2 regions of the Streptomyces sp. NPDC005266 genome follow, and region 1 is predicted to be linked to the other one. Evidence: riboswitches for the same ligand, from Rfam matches in the RefSeq annotation. Region 1 holds a riboswitch; the other holds the start of a gene.
What was found. A riboswitch is a leader RNA that binds a small molecule or an ion and turns the genes downstream of it on or off. The one in region 1 is predicted to bind glycine.

Region 1 (8,959 bases):
TGGGCACCGCGACCGGCACCGTCCGCTTCGCCACCCTCAGCGGTGTGCTCTCCGCGACCGGCGGCGCCGACGGTGCGATCACCCTGGACTTCCCGACCGCCCCGCTGACTGAGATCGAGGTGCCGTCGGCCGCGGTCGGCGCGCTCGGCGTGGAGATCCGCTCCGCCCATGACACCGGGCCGAACGTCGGCGATCTGCTGGTGGAGCTCGTCGACGAGAAGGCCGTACGGACCCTCGCCCCCGACTTCGCGGCGCTCAGCCACCTCGTCCGCCGGGCCGTCATCGCGACGGCGCTCCCCGAGGACCCGGACCGCGGCTACGACTTCGTCTCACGTGTCTTCGGTCCGGCCGTCGGCATCGACGAGGACCCGGTGACCGGAAGCGCGCACACCGCGCTCGCGCCCTTCTGGTCGGCGCGGCTCGGCCGCGACGAGCTGACCGGCCTCCAGGCATCCGCCCGCACCGGGCTGGTGCACACCGCGCTGCGCGGCGACCGTACGCTGCTGACGGGCAACGCCGTCACGGTCATCGACGGCGAACTCCTGGTCTGAGCCACCCCGCAACCCCGAGCGGCGGGCGGGCCGCCCGCCACGGGACTCAGGCGGTGGGCAGCCAGCCCACCTTGCCTGCCAGCAGGGCGTATCCGACGAAGGCCACGATGTCGATCAGCGCATGGGCGGCGACCAGCGGCCCGACCCGTCCCCATCGGCGGTAGAGCAGCACGAAGATCACTCCCATCGCCATATTGCCGAAGAAGCCGCCGATCCCCTGGTAGAGGTGGTACGAGCCGCGCAGCACGGAGCTGGTCAGCAGTGCGGCCATCGGGGTCCAGCCCAACTGCCCGAGCCTGCGCAGCAGATAGCCGACCACGATCACCTCCTCCAGCACCGCGTTCTGCACGGCGGAGGCGATGAGCACGGGGATCTTCCACCACACATCGGGCAGCGCCTCGGGCACCACGGTCAGGTTGCCCCCGGCCGCCCGCGCGCCGAGGTAGAGCAGCAGCCCGGTGCCGCCTATGGCGGCCGCGACCGCGGCACCCCAGCTGAGGTCGGAGCGCGGCCGGCTCCGGTCGAAGCCGATCGCGCGGAGCCCGGCGCCCTCCCTCAGCAGCAGATGTGCCACGAGCGCGACCGGCACCAGCGCGGTCGCGATCCCGAAGAGCTGCCAGGCGAGGTCCAGCCAGGGGCGCCCCCGCGCCTCGGAGGCGTTGAGCGTGGCGGCCTGGTCCTTCAGCCCGCCCGGTTTGGTCACCGAGCCGACAAAGCTGATCAGCGCGGACAGTCCGCTGGCGCCGAGCGACAACGCCAGCACGAGCAGCGTCTCATTGCGCAGGATCCGCCGCCAGAGCCCGTCCGCGCACACCCGCGGCTCCACTTCGCGCGCCTGTGACCGCACTTCTGCCTCCACTTCCGTGAACCACCGGCCACTTCGTTCGCCCAGGCCTCGATGTCACTGTGCAGGGGACAATACGGGGTCGGGATCCACGGCGTTCGAAGGCTGTCACCCGGAGAGATCGGCAGGCCAGGTGTGCACCGGTGCGTCGGTCCGCATCAGGGCGATGTACCGGCGGGTCATGGCCGCGAGCGCGGCATCCCGGCCGAGCCCGCCGCCGCGCGCCCGGTGGTACGTGGCGGCTTGCCAGGATGCCCCGTTGACCCGCAGTTTGCAGCGCTCCTCGATCACTCCGAGATAGCGGTCGCGGTCGGCGGGCTCGACGCCCCAGGCGTCCAGCCCGGACGCGGCGAGCGGCAGCAGCTCCTCCCGTACCAGCCGTACGGCGGGGGTCCTGGCCAGGGACGCGGACCGGCCGGGCTTGGGCCACTGGAGGACCGCGTCGATGCCGTGCCGGCAGGCCGCGTCGAAGTTGGCCGCGGCGGTGGTGAACGGCAGCCGGGTCCACACCGGGCGGGGTTCCTCGGCGAGCGCCCTGACCAGCCCGTAGTAGAAGGCGGCGTTGGCGATGACATCGGTGACGGTGGGCCCGGCCGGCAGCACACGGTTCTCCACCCGTAGATGCGGGACACCGTCCACGACGTCGTAGACGGGCCGGTTCCAGCGGTAGATCGTGCCGTTGTGCAGCACCAGCTCCTGAAGCTCGGGCACGCCGCCCTTCTCCAGCACCCGCTGCGGGTCCTCGTCCCCGCCGGTCGACAGCAGCGGCGGGAAGTAGCGCAGATTCTCCTCGAACAGCTCGTACGCGTCACTGATCCAGCGCTCGCCGAACCAGGTGCGCGGCTGCACCCCCTGGGCCGCGTACTCCGGCGGGCGGACGTCGGTGGCCTGCTGGAACAGCGGCGGCCGGGACTCGCGCCAGACCTCCCGGCCGAAGACGAAGGGGGAGTTGGCGCCGACCGCGACCTGGACGGCGGCCGCCGCCTGCGACGCGTTCCACACGGCCGCGAAGCGCTTCGGGGTGACCTGGAGATGCAGCTGCACGGAGGTGCAGGCCGCCTCCAGGGCGATGGAGGCACTGGCGTGGCTGAAGCGCTCCTTGCCCTCGATGTCGATGAGGAAATCCTCGCCGCGGGCGGCCAGCATCTGCTCGTTGAGGAGTTTGTAGCGGTCGTCGTAGGAGAGGTTTGCGGATCCCAGATCCTCGGCGGCGAGGGTCGGGAGAATTCCGATCATCACGATTTCGGAGGAGACCTCCCGCGCCTTGCGATCGGCATATGACAAACCGGTGCGGAGCTCTTCCGAGAGCTGATCGAGAACCCGTCCGTGCAAACGGTGGGGCACGATGTTCACTTCAAGATTGCACTGCCCGAGTTCGGTCTGGAAATCATGGCTCCCGATGCGCTCGAGAACCTGCGTGTTCATCATCCTCGGCAGCCCGTCGGCACCGGCCAGATTGAGCTCGATCTCCAGCCCCATGAGATTCCTCGGGCGGTCGAATCGCTTGTCCGCCAGGAGCCGGCCCAGTACGTCGAGGCACTGCCGGAGCCGTCCGCGCTGCCGCTGCCGACCGGACGGGTCGAACTCACCGGCTACGACCTTCTCCCCCATCGAAGTGTCCCTCCTTGAGTGGATCACCGGCGCCAGCCGAGTACACCGCCCTCGATGATGCCCGCCAATGTGATCGATAACGCCACATGCGCCTCGCCCAGCCGGTACCCTCTCTAGAGCCGCGCATTCCACCGGTAAATGAACCGGCGAGATCCAGCCTACCGCGATGGCGGTAAAGGGCCAGGTCATATCCGTTCATCTGGCATGGAAACGGCGAAAATCCCCGCGCCCACAGGGTCCTGATAACCCCTTGCACGCAATGCGGGGGACAGCTAGCCGAAACATGACGGGAACACTCGTCGTATAAACTCGGTTAACGAGGCAGAGAGACAACGCCCGAACCGTTTTCTTCCGGCCCCTCTGACCCGCGTTCCGCCGACAGCGCCGCCCCTATCCGGGCCGCTATCGCTCCACCGTGTCTCCTAAGTGAGAGGCGACCCACCATGCCGCTGCATGTGCCCCCGGCCCCCGCGCCCGCCCTGCGCAGCGTCCTCACGGCCCTTGGCTCCCCCACCGCCGTCCGCGAGGCCCGCACTCCCGCACTTTCCGTCCTGCCCGGCCCCTTCGAACCCGAACTCCCACTCCCCGTCCATGTGGTGGATGACATCACCACCCCCGCCGGCCCCCCGCGGACCCGGCTCACCGGCTGGCGCTTCATGATCCGCGACGGCGACCGCACGGTGGCCGCGGCGGAGGCGATGCTCACCGCCGACGGCTGGGCCTTCTCGCACTTCTCCGAGGGCCCGTACGTCGCCTCGGCCGAACTGGCCCTGCGCCAGGCGGAGTCACTGCCCTCGGCGTACCAGCCGCGACTGCTGTCCATCCCCGAGCTCTACATGGTCACGCTGTGGCTGCACGGCGACACCGCCGCGGACGCCGCCGAGGGCGCTCTGGGCGCCGGCGACATGCTGGTACCGCTCGCTCCGGCCCCGCCCGGTATCGCCGCCCACCGGGCGCACCGCGCAACGGATCTGCTACCTCTCCTCACCCTCCGGCTGACCGCGGCCCCCTTGCTTGGCTCACCTGCCTGACCTGCTCTTTCACCATCGCTGAAGCGCCCCGTGACCCGGCGGTCACCGGGCGCTTCGGCGCATCCCGGGAAAAGTCCCTTCGGGGTGAACCGTCCGGGCGGCTGATGCGTCATCATCTAAGGAGACCGGTCCCGTGAAATCCCTGCGGAATCAGACCCGTAGGGCAACACTGGGAGCCAACCGAACGACTCACCACGGGGGGCGGCATGAACGCCGCGACGAGCCGCAGGACAAACACCACTCCGCAGCGAAAGAACCCTGCCATGTGCCAGCATCAACCACCCTGTCCGTCAGCCGACTCCGCCGACCGGGAGGCCGCCCATCTCGTGGCGCACCACCCGGAGCAGGGCTGGAGTCTGCTGTGCAACGGCGTCCTGCTCTTCGAGGACACCGGTGAGCTGCTGCCGGACGGGCGCGTCATCGCACCGTGCCGGCCACTGGGTTCCGAGCACATCGCCACCGCCGCCTAGGCCGCACACCTGGGCAGCACGACACACAGGGGCCGGCCCGGCGCGAATCCGCCGAACCGGCCCCGCTGACGATGGTCGCGGACCCCCGTCAGCCCTCGTAGGACTCCAGCGGCGGGCAGGAGCAGACGAGGTTACGGTCCCCGAAAGCCCCGTCGATCCGCCGCACCGGCGGCCAGTACTTGTCGGCGGCGAAGACCCCGGCCGGGAAGACAGCTTCCTCCCGGGTGTACGGGTGGTGCCACTCCCCGCCCAGCGCGGCGGCCGTATGCGGCGCGTTCCGCAGCGGGTTGTCCTCCTTGGCCCACTCCCCCGAGCCGACCTTCTCGATCTCCGCGCGGATGGCGATCATCGCCTCGCAGAACCGGTCCAGCTCGGCCAGGTCCTCGCTCTCCGTCGGCTCGATCATCAGCGTCCCGGCGACCGGGAACGACATCGTCGGCGCGTGGAAGCCGTAGTCGATCAACCGCTTGGCCACGTCGTCGACGGTCACCCCGGTCACCTTGGTGAGCGGTCGCAGATCGACGATGCACTCATGGGCCACCAGACCGCCGGGACCGGTGTAGAGCACCGGATAGTGCGGCTCCAGCCGCTTGGCGACGTAGTTGGCGGAGAGCACCGCGACCTGGGTGGCGCGGCGCAGCCCCTCGGCGCCCATCAGCCGGATGTACGCCCAGGAGATCGGCAGGATCCCCGCGGAGCCCCACGGAGCGGCCGAGACCGGGCCAACGCCGGTGGCCGGTCCCGCGGCGGGCTGCAGCGGATGGTTGGGGAGGTAGGGCGCCAGGTGTTCGCGCACCGCGACCGGGCCGACGCCGGGGCCGCCGCCGCCATGCGGGATGCAGAAGGTCTTGTGGAGATTCAGATGCGAGACATCGCCGCCGAACCGGCCCGGCTCGGCGAGCCCGACCAGCGCGTTGAGGTTGGCGCCGTCCACGTACACCTGGCCGCCCGCGTCGTGCACGGCCCCGCAGATCTCGGTGATGTGCTCCTCGAAGACCCCGTGCGTGGAGGGGTAGGTGACCATGAGCACGGCCAGCTCGTCGCCATGCTTCTCGATCTTGGCACGCAGATCGTCGGTGTCCACCTCGCCGTCCTCACCGGTCTTGACGACGACGACCTTCATGCCGGCCATCACGGCGCTGGCCGCGTTGGTGCCGTGCGCGGAGGACGGGATCAGACAGACGGTGCGCTGGGTGTCCCCGTTGGCCCGGTGGTACGCCCGGACGGCGAGCAGCCCGGCCAGCTCGCCCTGCGATCCGGCGTTCGGCTGGAGGGAGACCTTGTCGTAGCCGGTGACCTCGGCCAGCCGCTCCTCCAGCTCACGGATGAGCGTGAGATAGCCATGGGCCTGCTCGATGGGCGCGAAGGGGTGCAGCGCGCCGAACTCGGACCAGGTGACCGGCTCCATCTCGGCGGTGGCGTTGAGCTTCATGGTGCAGGAGCCGAGCGGGATCATGCCCCGGTCCAGGGCATAGTCCCGGTCGGCCAGGCGCCGCAGATAGCGCAGCATCGCGGTCTCGGAGCTGTACTGGTGGAAGACCGGGTGGCTCAGATACGCGTCGGAGCGCAGCAGATCCGTGGGCAGCGCGTCGGCCGCCGTGGCGTCCAGCTCATCGATAGCGGGAACACCGGGCATGCTGTGGCCGTCGCCGCTCCCGCCGTCCACGCCGAAGGCGGACCATACGGCGCCGAGTTGGGCGCGCCCGGTGGTCTCGTCGCAGGCGACGCCGACGTGGTCGGCGTCGGTGAGCCGCAGGTTCACCCCGGCCTCACGAGCGGCGGCGACGACCTCGGCGGCGCGGCCGGGCACCCGCGCGGTGAGGGTGTCGAAGAACGCGTCGTGCACCAGCTCGACACCGCCCGCCCGCAACCCCTCGGCGAGGACCGCGGCGTAGCGGTGGGTGCGGCGGGCGATGGCCGCGAGCCCGTCCGGCCCGTGGTACACGGCGTACATCCCGGCCATCACCGCCAGCAGGACCTGGGCGGTGCAAATGTTGCTGGTGGCCTTCTCCCGGCGGATGTGCTGCTCACGGGTCTGCAGGGCGAGCCGGTACGCCTTGTTGCCAGCGGCGTCCACGGAGACGCCGACGAGCCGGCCGGGCAGGCTGCGCGCGAAGGTGTCCCGTACGGCCATGAAGCCGGCGTGCGGGCCGCCGAAGCCCATCGGCACGCCGAACCGCTGGCTGCTGCCGACCGCGATGTCCGCGCCGAGCCGGCCGGGCGGGGTCAGCAGGGTGAGCGCGAGCAGATCGGCGGCGACGGTGACGATGGCGCCGAGCTCATGGGCCCGCTCGATGACGGGGCGCAGGTCGCGCACCGCCCCTGAGGCGCCCGGGTACTGGAGCAGCACGCCGAAGACTCCGCGCTCGGCGGCCTCCCGCGGGATGCCGTCGCTCAGGTCGGCGACGACCACCTCGACACCGGTCGGCTCGGCCCGGGTCCGGATGACCGCGATGGTCTGCGGCAGACAGTCGGCGTCGACCAGGAAGACGCCCTCCTTGACCTTGCCGACGCGCCGCGAGAGCGCCATGGCCTCGGCGGCGGCCGTGGCCTCGTCGAGCAACGAGGCGCCGGCGGTGGGCAGCCCGGTCAGATCGGCGACGACGGTCTGGAAGTTCAGCAGGGCCTCCAGCCGGCCCTGGGAGATCTCCGGCTGGTAGGGCGTGTACGCCGTGTACCAGGCGGGGTTCTCCATGACGTTGCGCAGGATCACCGGCGGGGTGAAGGTGCCGTAGTAGCCGAGGCCGATCATCGACGGCAGCACCTGGTTGCGGTCGGCGAGACCGCGCAGCTCGGCGAGGACCTCGGCCTCGCTGCGGGCCGGGGGCAGGCGCAGCGCCTCGGCGCTCTTTATGACCTCCGGCACGGCGGTCTCGGTCAGCTCGTCGAGCGAGCCGAAGCCGACGTGGGCGAGCATCTTGGCCTGCGCCCCGCTGTCGGGGCCGATATGGCGCTGCTCGAACGGAGTACCGCGCTCCAGGTCGGAGAGTGACATGCGGTTGGGGGTCATCTGCGGGGGCCTCCTGGTCTGTAACGACCGGCGAGGGGCACCGCGGCGCGGGTGCCCGGACGGCCTCCCCCTCTGTCATCTCAACCTGAGAGCTTCACCGGTCCCCGTACCGCGAACCGGCTTTCACCGTCGGTGAGGAGGGGTTCCGGAGCCGTACTCGCCCGTGGCCCACCCTGCTTTCCAGAGTGACCTCGCCCGCACGGTACGTGTGCCTGAGAGATTCCGGGGAGGATTTGCTCCTTCGGCGCCTCCGATATCGTCGTCGGAGGACTCTCCCGCACGGGGTCTGCAGCCACAGTCAGCGTACCAGCGCATCTGTCGCGCGGGCCGGTCGCGACCGCTCGAGTGGCCGGGCACGGCGATGTGGCTTTTTGTAGGTATCACTGGAGATCGCCACCCTGTGGGAGAGAGCGTGCAGACCGATATCGACCCGCGGACCCTGATCGGCCGCAAGGCATTCGACCGCGAGGGCGCCAAGATCGGCACCGTGGACGAGGTCTATCTCGACGACGCCACCGGCGACCCCGAGTGGGCGGCGGTACGCACCGGGCTGTTCAGCCGGGACGTCTTCGTACCGCTCGAACCGAGCGAGGTCGTCGGCGACACGCTCCGAGTGCCGTACGACCGGGCGCTGATCAAGGACGCCCCGGACTTCGGGGTGGGTCGCCATCTCTCCCCCGAGCAGGAGCTGCAGCTGTACCGCCACTACGGGCTCGATGTGACCGGCTGACCCCCGCCGACAGCTTCCTCCCCCTCCACGGGCCGCACCAGCGGCAGCGGCTCGGCCGGCTCCAGCGCCGGGTCGTCGACGGCGAAGGTGCGCACCCGCCCCGGCTCGGACCAGGGCTCCTCGAACCGCACGGTCACCCGGCCCACCCCGCTGCCCTGCACCCACCCCGCCCCGAACTCCGCATGCCGGACATCGGAGCCCGGCAGCCAGCGCCGCGGCCTCCCCGCTCCGTCAGCGGCCTCCTGCGGCCCCGCGCCCCCGGGCTCGGGCGTCTCGGCGTCCGGCCCCCGCTCCGCCTCCTCCAGGGCGGCCTGGGCGGCCTGGGCGAACAGATCCTCCTGGGTGAAGTCCGCGAGACCGCTCACGCCCACCCCCAGCAGCCGCACCCCCACTGTGGTGTCCACGCCCTCGAGCAACCGCGCAGCGGCCTCCCGCACCACCCCCGGATCGTCCGTGGGCCCGCGCAGGGTCTCCGAGCGGGTCAGCGTCGAGAAGTCGTACCGCCGCACCTTGAGGACGACCGTGCGCCCCGAGCGGCCCGCCGCGCGCAGCCGCTGGACACAGCGGTCGGCCAGCCGCGCGACCTCGAGCTGCACCCGGGTCCGGTCGGTCAGGTCGACGTCGAAGGTGTCCTCCACCGACACCGACTTGGCGTCCCGCTCGGCGACCACCGGCCGCTCGTCCCGGCCGTTGGCCATCAGATGCAGCGACG
Region 2 (8,959 bases), on a different contig from region 1:
ACCCCGTCGCGCAGGGTGTAGGTGTACTTCTTGCCACCGTCTGAGATCTTGCCCGTGGAGGTGGCCAGGTCGGGGACCAGCTCATTGGACGCGTTGCCCGGCTTGGGCGCGTACGTGATCAGTTGGCGCGCGTAGAAGCGGGAGAAGTCCCAGGCGAAGCCGTAGTACTGACGCTGCGGGTCCAGGGAGTCGAAGTCCTGCTTGTTGATGAACTTGAGGGTGCCGCCCTTCTTGGCGGACTTGCTGGCGACGCCCTTCACCGCGGCGTTGAAACCGGCGCCCGACCCCTTGTCGTCGGAACCGCCGCCACCGCAGGCAGCGGTGGCCAGGAGAGCGCCCACGACAGCCGCCGCACCGGCGATCCGCCTGCTTCTCACGTGACGTTTCATCGTTCCTGCAACCTCCGGGATAGCGGTCCTTGGCATTGGCGCCGGGGAATCATGGGGGAGCCGTCTGTCGGGGACGACAGGGGCACATTCGGTGGGGTACGACCGGTCCGTGGCCACACGTGGCACCGTCATCGGGTGCCCTTCGGGTCGAGCGCGTCGCGTACGCCGTCGCCGAAGAGGTTGAAGGCCAGCACCGTGATGAAGATGGCCGCACCCGGGATGATCATGAACATGGGGTCGTCCTCGTAGGTGCCCACGGCCTTGGAGAGCATCTGGCCCCAGGAGGCCGTCGGCGGCTTCACGCCCGCCCCGAGGAAGCTGAGCGCCGCTTCGGTGAGGATGTTGGTGGGGATCATCAGCGTCGCGTAGACGGTGATCGGCGCCACCAGGTTGGGCAGCAGCTCACGGAAGAGGATGTAGCGCCGGCCGGCACCCAGGCTCCGCGCGGCCTCCACGTACTCCTTCTCACGCAGCGACAGCGTCTGTCCGCGCACGATACGTCCCACATAGGGCCAGCCGAAAAAGCCGATCACGCAGACGAGGATGGCGATGCGCACCCCGCTGCCGGTGAGGCCGAGCAGATCGTTGGGGAGCACCGAGACCAGGGAGATGATGAAGAGCAGCTGTGGGAAGGCCAGCAGCATGTCCATCACCCGGCTGATCACCGAGTCCACCCAGCCGCCGAGGTACCCGGCGACGATGCCGAAGACGGTCCCGAGGGCCACCGCGACCACCGCCGCGAGGAAGGCCACGAGCAGCGAGATCCGCGCCCCGTAGACGACCCGGCTGAACACATCGCGGCCGTTGGACGGCTCGACGCCGAAGAGGAAGTCGGAGCTCATGCCGCCCATGGACCCCTTCGGGGTGCCGAACAGCGGATCGATCTTCTCCTGGTGGAACTCATTGGGCGGATGGCCGAGCAGACTCACGATCAGCGGCGCGAAGACGGCCACCAGGACCAGGAAGATGACAACGATGCCACCGGCCAGCGCGAGCTTGTCGCGCTTCAATCGCATCCAGGCGATCTGCCGCAGCGACCTGCCTTCGACCGACGCCTTGACTGTGTTCGCCGCTACATCGGCAGTCGCGACCGGATCCGCGTCGGTGGTCGTGCCGTGCAATGGTGCCGACATCGTGGTGAAGACCCCTTATCTCGACCGGTGGTGACCGGCCCACGACTCGCCGCTGTAGCGGCTTCGTTCACGCCATGGGTGAAAGTCGCGCTCATGGTACGGAACCCCTTGACCAAGGGGATGACACAGGAGCCGCGCCCCTTGGAGCGGGAGTCTTCATCGCGTTTGTGAACGCCCGCCAGTGCTCACGGGCAATGGATGCCTAACCGTGATGTGAGGACGGGTGTTCCGTTATACGGACGGCCGCGTCACGAGAACGCGGCAGTAACCCGGGAGCGCGGGGGTTATTTCAGCCGGTTCGCGGTGGATCAGTACGCATGGCGCGGCGGCGGATACCCGTAGCCGTAGGACGGCGGCGCGGCGGGGGCGGCGCCGTAGGCGTCACGGTCGAAGAACGGGCGGGCATGGGCCCGCATCCACATGGCCACCGGGTCGTCCTCGTCCGAGAGGGCGACCGTGGAGACCGGCAGCCCGTCCGGGACCGCGGCGATCGACTGCTCCATCATCACCCGCACGGACTGCACGGCCGGCCCGCTGGTCTCGTACAGATCCAGGCCGATGGCCAGATACGGGGCGCCCAGCGCGGGCTGCACCCAGGCGCGCCGCAAGGAGCGCACCACGGCGGTGCGGTGCGCGTTCTGCCCCAAGAGGGCGTAGAACTGGGGGATGTCGATGGCGGGCTCGCTCAGCCGCAGCGGTCCGGCGGGCAGCCGGTCCAGCCCGCCGGCGATCCGGCGCAGATCGAGCCAGGGGATGCCCACCCCGCCGCCGGGTGCGTGGGGGTTGAGCCACAGGCCGTAGCGGTCGCGGTAGAGGGAGGTCGCGATCCGCCGTCCGTCCACCACCTCGTGCGCACGATTCCAACCACTCGCGGCGAGTTCCTGAGCGGAGGTCACACACGGGGCGTAACCGAGGCCGTCCACGTCCATGTTGCCGTACTGGGCGTCGGACGAGCCGGGCGAGCCGTGCCACAGCAGCATCCAGACCTCGCCCTCGCCGAGGGCGTGCAGCAGCGCCTCGTAGGCGTCGTACCGGCCGGGAGCGACCTGCTGCAGCATCCGCTCCACCTGACCGGCCGCCGCCCCCCAATCCGCGCCCGCGCTCACCTGGGTCCGCCCCTCTCTCGGCCTTGCCCACACCTCACCGAGGCGCGTCGTCACGCCCCTTGTGGTCATCAAACCAGCTTACGGGCCCTGGCAGCGGGCCCTGGGGTGAGTCAGAGGTCACGGTCGTAGAACGGCCGGACCCGTTCGCGCATCCAGTCGGCCACCGGGTCCTGGGCGATGTCCAGCAGAACGAGCTGCACCGTCCACGGCACCGGCACCGAGCCGAGCGCCCGGCCCAGCGCGTCCACCGCGCGGGCCTGACCCTGCGGACCGGGCGCATCCAGCTCGACACCCACGAAGAGCGCGGGCGGCTCGCCCTCGACGCTGGCCAGGGCGCGCCGGGCGGTCCGTACCCCGGTCTCCTTGGCGAACTCGATCCCGGCGGCGGCCAGGAAGTCGACCGGCTCGTCCTGCCAGTCGGGCTCGAACAGCCGCACCCGGCCGCCGCCGGCCGATCCGTCGAGCTCCGTACGCCCGGCGCGGCACAGCTGTGCGACGGCGGGGGGCGGAAGCGGTACGCCAACCGCGCCCTGCGGGTTCACCGCGATGCCGAGCTTGGGCGGCAGGCCACGGGCGAACTCGACGGCCGGGGCGATGGTGAACGACATATGGGCGCCGACGAGCTGCAGAAACTGCTGCTCGGAGCTGAACACCGGCACATACGCGGCACCTTCGATCTCCATCGTCGGCAGATCCAGGCTCGGGCTGTCGGGGCCCCCGCCGTTCGGCAGCGGAACCCAGACATGGCTGCGGGCGAGCGTCTCGACGATGCGCGCTCCGGCCCCCGGGACCCCGACCGAGGCGGCGAGCACCTCTTCGAGCTCATTACCGGGGAAACCGGGATAAACGCTGCCGGGAAATCCACCGTGAGCCGATGTCACACCGGGCTGCTCCGGGAAGCTCATCTTCGTCCAACCGCCATCTCGTCCGACCTGCACCAGCACCTTAATGGCTGGGCCGCGGAAGACCATCGCGGCGGCGGCCATCTCCACAGCACATCCCCACGCCGGAAGCGGGCTTCCGCGCCCCCCGCCGTAAGCGGTTACGGCGAAGTCAAGTGCTGATCCTTCTCGGCGTCCAAGCCCTCGGCCAGGCCGAACGGCGAGGGATCAGCGGCGAACTTCACCGCATCCGCTTAGTTCCGTAAGCGCCGGGGGCCGGTTCCGCCATGGTCCGCGGGGCGCGCGTCATGCCAAGGGTCACTCGAAGGAGATACCGCGCAAGGCGCTCGCGGTCGACCGGTCCAGCAGCACCGCGGAGGCGCAGCCCTCGGGCGGGCACCCCGACTCCATCCGCGAGACCAGCCGGCGCACCGCGCGCCGATGCCGCGCGAAGGCATAGCCCGAGACGCCGCGCCCCCGGGCGGCCTGCCCCTGGAGGGCCACCGCGGGCTCCACGTCCAGCAGCACCATATGGACCCGGCGGCCGCTGCGCCGCGCGTCCCGCACCAGCCAGCGACGGACCCACGAGAGCGAGCCGCAGTCGTGCACGACCACGCTCGCGCCCGAGCGCAGCGCCCGGCGCAGCCCCGCGTAGTGCGCGCACCGGACGAGGGGGCGGTACAGCGCGTACGGCAGCCAGCGGGGCAGCCGGCGCTCCCAGGACGCACGGGTGTCCTGGGAGTCCACGCGCACGACGGCGGCGTCGCCGTGGTCCAGGACCGGCACCGTCCGCTTGATCAGAGTGGTCTTGCCGCTGCCCGGCAGCCCGGAGGCGACCAGCACATCCTGCGCCGGGTAGCGCAGCTCGCGCGGCCCCGCGGCGGCGCGCAGGTCGTGCACGGCGGCTCTGCGCCCCGGCCGGAGCGTGCCGGCGGACGGCGCCTCGCCCCGCCGCGCGGGCGCGGTTGTGGATGGTGTCCCGCCCCGCCGCGCGGGCAGGGGTCCATGGGTCGTTTCATATGTTCCCTGCCCCTGCACCGTGATCGTCCTCCCAGGTCGGTCACTGCGGCTCGTACCCGAAGAGTGTCAAGAAAAGGTAATGCCCATCAAGGCGATGCGGCGCGGCCCTGGTCACAGTGCGGGGCTTCCCTTCTCGCGCGTACGTGCGATGATGAGCGCGCAACTCCATACCGGCCGCTTGAATCCGCGCGGGAGAGTCCTTGGCCACCGGCAGCCGTGCCGGGCGTCCAGGGCGCCGAAGGAGCAAGTCCTCCCTTGAATCTCTCAGGCCCCGAATACCGCGCGGGCGAGGCAGATCTGAAAAGCGAGCCGCTGGTGTGGCTCCACCCAAGGTGCAAGCCGACGGCCCCCACGTTGTGAGGGGAGTCACGGCGAACCTCTCAGGTTCCGATGACAGATGGGGAGGACCGTCCCTGTCGTCGCCGCGATCCTGATCCTGGGAGCTGTGAATCATGTCCGACGCCCCGCCCACGCCCACGCCCCGCCGTACCGCGCTGGACGCGGCCCACCGTGCGCTCGGCGCCACCATGACCGACTTCGCCGGCTGGGACATGCCGCTGCGCTACGGCAGCGAGCGCGACGAGCACACCGCGGTGCGCACCCACGCCGGGCTCTTCGACCTCTCCCACATGGGTGAGATCACTCTCACCGGGCCCCAGGCGGGCCAGGCCCTGGACTACGCCCTGGTCGGCCATCTCTCGGCGCTGGCCGTGGGCCGCGCCCGCTACACCATGATCTGCGATACCGAGGGCGGCATCCTCGACGACCTGATCGTCTACCGCCTCGCCGAGCAGGAGTTCCTGGTCGTGGCGAACGCCTCCAACGCCCAGGTGGTGCTGGACGCGCTGACCGAGCGCGCCGGCGGATTCGAGACGGCCGTACGGGACGACCGCGACGCCTACGCGCTGATCGCCGTCCAGGGCCCCGAGTCCCCGGGCATCCTGAGGAGCCTCACCGACGCCGATCTCGACGGCCTGAAGTACTACGCGGGGCTCCCGGGCACCGTCGCGGGCGTCCCCGCGCTGATCGCCCGCACCGGCTACACGGGCGAGGACGGCTTCGAGCTGTTCGTCGCGCCGGACCAGGCGGAGCGGCTCTGGCAGGCGCTGACCGAGGCCGGGACCCCGGTGGGGCTGGTGCCCTGCGGTCTGTCCTGCCGGGACACGTTGCGGCTGGAGGCCGGGATGCCGCTGTACGGGCATGAGCTGTCCACCGACAGGACGCCCTTCGACGCGGGGCTCGGCCGGGTGGTGAAGTTCGAGAAGGCCGGTGACTTCGTCGGCCGCCAGGCGCTGCAGGCCGCGGCGCGCCAGGCGGAGAGCGTGACGCCGCACACACTGGTCGGCCTGGTCGCCGAGGGACGCCGGGTGCCGCGTGCCGGATACTCCGTGGTGGGCCCCGACGGGGCGCGGATCGGCCAGGTCACCTCGGGTGCGCCCTCCCCGACCCTGGGCAAGCCGATCGCCATGGCGTACGTCGAGGTGGAGCACGCCGAGCCCGGCACCAAGGGCCTGGCGGTGGACATTCGCGGCAGCCACGAGCCGTACGAGGTCGTCGCGCTCCCCTTCTACCGGCGCGGGCGCTGAGCCCCGCGGTGCCCGCGGTGTCGCGGCGCCGTATTCCACACCGTCCCACCAGTCAAGACCCGTTTCCCAAGCACTCCCCCGTATCCAGGAGAATCGGACTATGAGCAACCCCCAGCAGCTGCGCTACAGCAAGGAGCACGAGTGGCTGTCGGCCGCCGGCGAAGACGGCGTGTCGACCATCGGCATCACCGAGTACGCGGCCAACGCGCTCGGTGACGTCGTCTACGTCCAGCTCCCGGAAGTCGGCTCCACCGTTGCCGCCGGTGAGACCTGCGGCGAGCTCGAGTCCACGAAATCGGTCAGCGATCTGTACGCGCCCGTCTCCGGCGAGGTCACCGAGATCAACGAGGACGTGGTGAACGACCCGGCGCTGGTGAATTCCGCCCCCTTCGAGGGCGGCTGGCTGTTCAGGGTGAGGGTGACGGACGAGCCGGAGGACCTGCTCTCCGCCGACGAGTACACCGCCTTCGCCGAAAACTGACCCTCCTCTTCGATCGGGACCCTGATGTCGCTTCTCAACAGCTCCCTGCACGAGCTCGACCCGGACGTCGCCGCCGCCGTCGACGCCGAACTCCACCGCCAGCAGTCCACCCTGGAGATGATCGCCTCGGAGAACTTCGCTCCGGCGGCCGTCATGGAGGCCCAGGGGTCGGTCCTGACCAACAAGTACGCCGAGGGCTACCCCGGCCGCCGGTACTACGGCGGCTGTGAGCATGTCGACGTGGTCGAGCAGATCGCCATCGACCGGGTCAAGGAGCTCTTCGGCGCCGAGGCCGCGAACGTCCAGCCGCACTCGGGCGCCCAGGCCAACGCGGCCGCGATGTTCGCGCTGCTCTCCCCCGGCGACACCATCCTGGGTCTGAACCTGGCGCACGGCGGCCATCTCACCCACGGCATGAAGATCAACTTCTCCGGCAAGCTCTACAACGTGGTCCCCTACCACGTGGACGCCGAGACCGGTCTGGTCGACATGGACGAGGTCGAGCGCCTCGCCAAGGAGCACCGCCCCAAGCTCGTGATCGCGGGCTGGTCGGCCTACCCGCGCCAGCTCGACTTCGCCGCCTTCCGCCGGATCGCGGACGAGGTCGGCGCGTACCTCATGGTCGACATGGCCCACTTCGCGGGCCTGGTCGCGGCCGGGCTGCACCCCTCCCCCGTACCGCACGCCCATGTGGTGACCACCACCACCCACAAGACCCTGGGCGGCCCGCGCGGCGGTGTGATCCTCTCCACGGCCGAGCTGGCCAAGAAGATCAACTCGGCGGTCTTCCCCGGCCAGCAGGGCGGACCGCTCGAGCATGTCGTCGCGGCGAAGGCGGTCTCCTTCAAGGTCGCCGCGAGCGCGGCCTTCAAGGAGCGCCAGGAGCGGACCCTGGAGGGCGCCAAGCTGCTCGCCGAGCGCCTCACCCAGCCCGATGTGCGCGAGGCCGGCGTCTCGGTGCTGTCCGGCGGCACCGACGTCCACCTCGTCCTGGTCGACCTGCGCGACTCCGAGCTGGACGGCCGGCAGGCCGAGGACCGCCTGCACGAGGTCGGCATCACCGTCAACCGCAACGCCATCCCGAACGACCCGCGGCCCCCGATGGTCACCTCGGGTCTGCGGATCGGCACCCCGGCGCTGGCCACGCGCGGCTTCACCGCGGAGGACTTCCGCGAGGTCGCCGACATCATCGCCGAGACCCTCAAGCCGTCCTACGACGCCGAGTCGCTGAAGGCCCGGGTCACGGCGCTGGCCGACAAGCACCCGCTCTACCCCGAACTGTCGAAGAAGTAACTCTTCGCTGGACGAAGCAACACTTCGCCGGGCGAAGCAACACTTCGCCGGGCGAAGCAACTCTTCGACGTACCCGGCCACGGGGGCGCGCCCACTCTGGCGCGCCCCCCGCACCACAGACAAAGGAGTCCCCCCGTGGCCATCTCCGTCTTCGATCTCTTCTCGATCGGTATCGGTCCCTCCAGCTCCCATACGGTCGGCCCGATGCGGGCGGCGCGGATGTTCGTGCGCCGGCTGAAGAACGAGGGCGTGCTGGCCCCCACTGCCTCCGTACGCGCCGAGCTCTTCGGCTCGCTCGGCGCCACCGGCCATGGCCACGGCACCCCCAAGGCCGTCCTCCTGGGGCTGGAGGGCCACTCCCCGCGCACCGTCGACGTCGAGGCGGCCGACGGCGAGGTGGAACGTATCCGCACCACCAAGCGACTACGGCTGCTCGGCGCCGAGATCGGCGCCGCCCAGGAGATCGACTTCGACGAGTCGGCCCAGCTGGTCCTGCACCGCCGCCGGTCCCTCCCCTACCACGCCAACGGCATGACCCTGCAGGCGTACGACGCCGACGGCCACCCGCTGCTGGAGAAGACCTACTACTCGGTCGGCGGCGGCTTCGTGGTCGACGAGGACGCGGTCGGCGAAGACCGCATCAAGCTCGACGACACCGTCCTCGCCCACCCCTTCCGCACCGGCGACGAGCTGCTGCGCCGCTCCCGGGAAACCGGCCTGTCCATCTCGGCCCTGATGCTGGAGAACGAGAAGGCCTGGCGCACGGAGGCGGAGATCCGCGCCGGCTTGCTGGAGATCTGGGACGTCATGCAGTCCTGCGTCTCCCGCGGCCTGTCCCAGGAGGGCATCCTGCCCGGCGGCCTCAAGGTCCGCCGCCGCGCCGCCACCGCCGCCCGCGCCCTGCGCTCCGACGGCGACGCGACCGCCCGCGCCATGGAGTGGATCACCCTCTACGCCATGGCCGTCAACGAGGAGAACGCGGCCGGCGGCCGCGTCGTCACCGCCCCCACCAACGGCGCGGCCGGCATCATCCCCGCCGTCCTGCACTACTACACCCACTTCGTGCCCGG

Region 2: another riboswitch for glycine. It lies ahead of gcvT (glycine cleavage system aminomethyltransferase GcvT); the one in region 1 lies ahead of gcvP (aminomethyl-transferring glycine dehydrogenase).

What each region holds. Positions count from the first base shown of each region.
Region 1 covers NZ_JBEXHC010000020.1:125,780-134,738, forward strand. The annotation lists gene ABZU99_RS28045 (PhzF family phenazine biosynthesis protein) at 1-551, shown strand, start outside; gene ABZU99_RS28050 (CPBP family intramembrane glutamic endopeptidase) at 598-1,398, opposite strand; gene ABZU99_RS28055 (glutamate-cysteine ligase family protein) at 1,504-3,006, opposite strand; gene ABZU99_RS28060 (hypothetical protein) at 3,450-4,037, shown strand; gene ABZU99_RS28065 (DUF5999 family protein) at 4,301-4,507, shown strand; gene gcvP (aminomethyl-transferring glycine dehydrogenase) at 4,596-7,517, opposite strand; glycine riboswitch at 7,708-7,805, opposite strand; gene ABZU99_RS28075 (PRC-barrel domain-containing protein) at 7,918-8,247, shown strand; gene ABZU99_RS28080 (DNA polymerase IV) at 8,223-8,959, opposite strand, start outside.
Region 2 covers NZ_JBEXHC010000001.1:66,701-75,659, forward strand. The annotation lists gene ABZU99_RS00295 (ABC transporter substrate-binding protein) at 1-389, opposite strand, end outside; gene ABZU99_RS00300 (ABC transporter permease) at 518-1,522, opposite strand; gene ABZU99_RS00305 (enhanced serine sensitivity protein SseB C-terminal domain-containing protein) at 1,831-2,580, opposite strand; gene ABZU99_RS00310 (enhanced serine sensitivity protein SseB) at 2,739-3,533, opposite strand; gene ABZU99_RS00315 (AAA family ATPase) at 3,828-4,409, opposite strand; glycine riboswitch at 4,709-4,820, shown strand; gene gcvT (glycine cleavage system aminomethyltransferase GcvT) at 4,982-6,115, shown strand; gene gcvH (glycine cleavage system protein GcvH) at 6,216-6,596, shown strand; gene glyA (serine hydroxymethyltransferase) at 6,621-7,889, shown strand; gene ABZU99_RS00335 (L-serine ammonia-lyase) at 8,025-8,959, shown strand, end outside.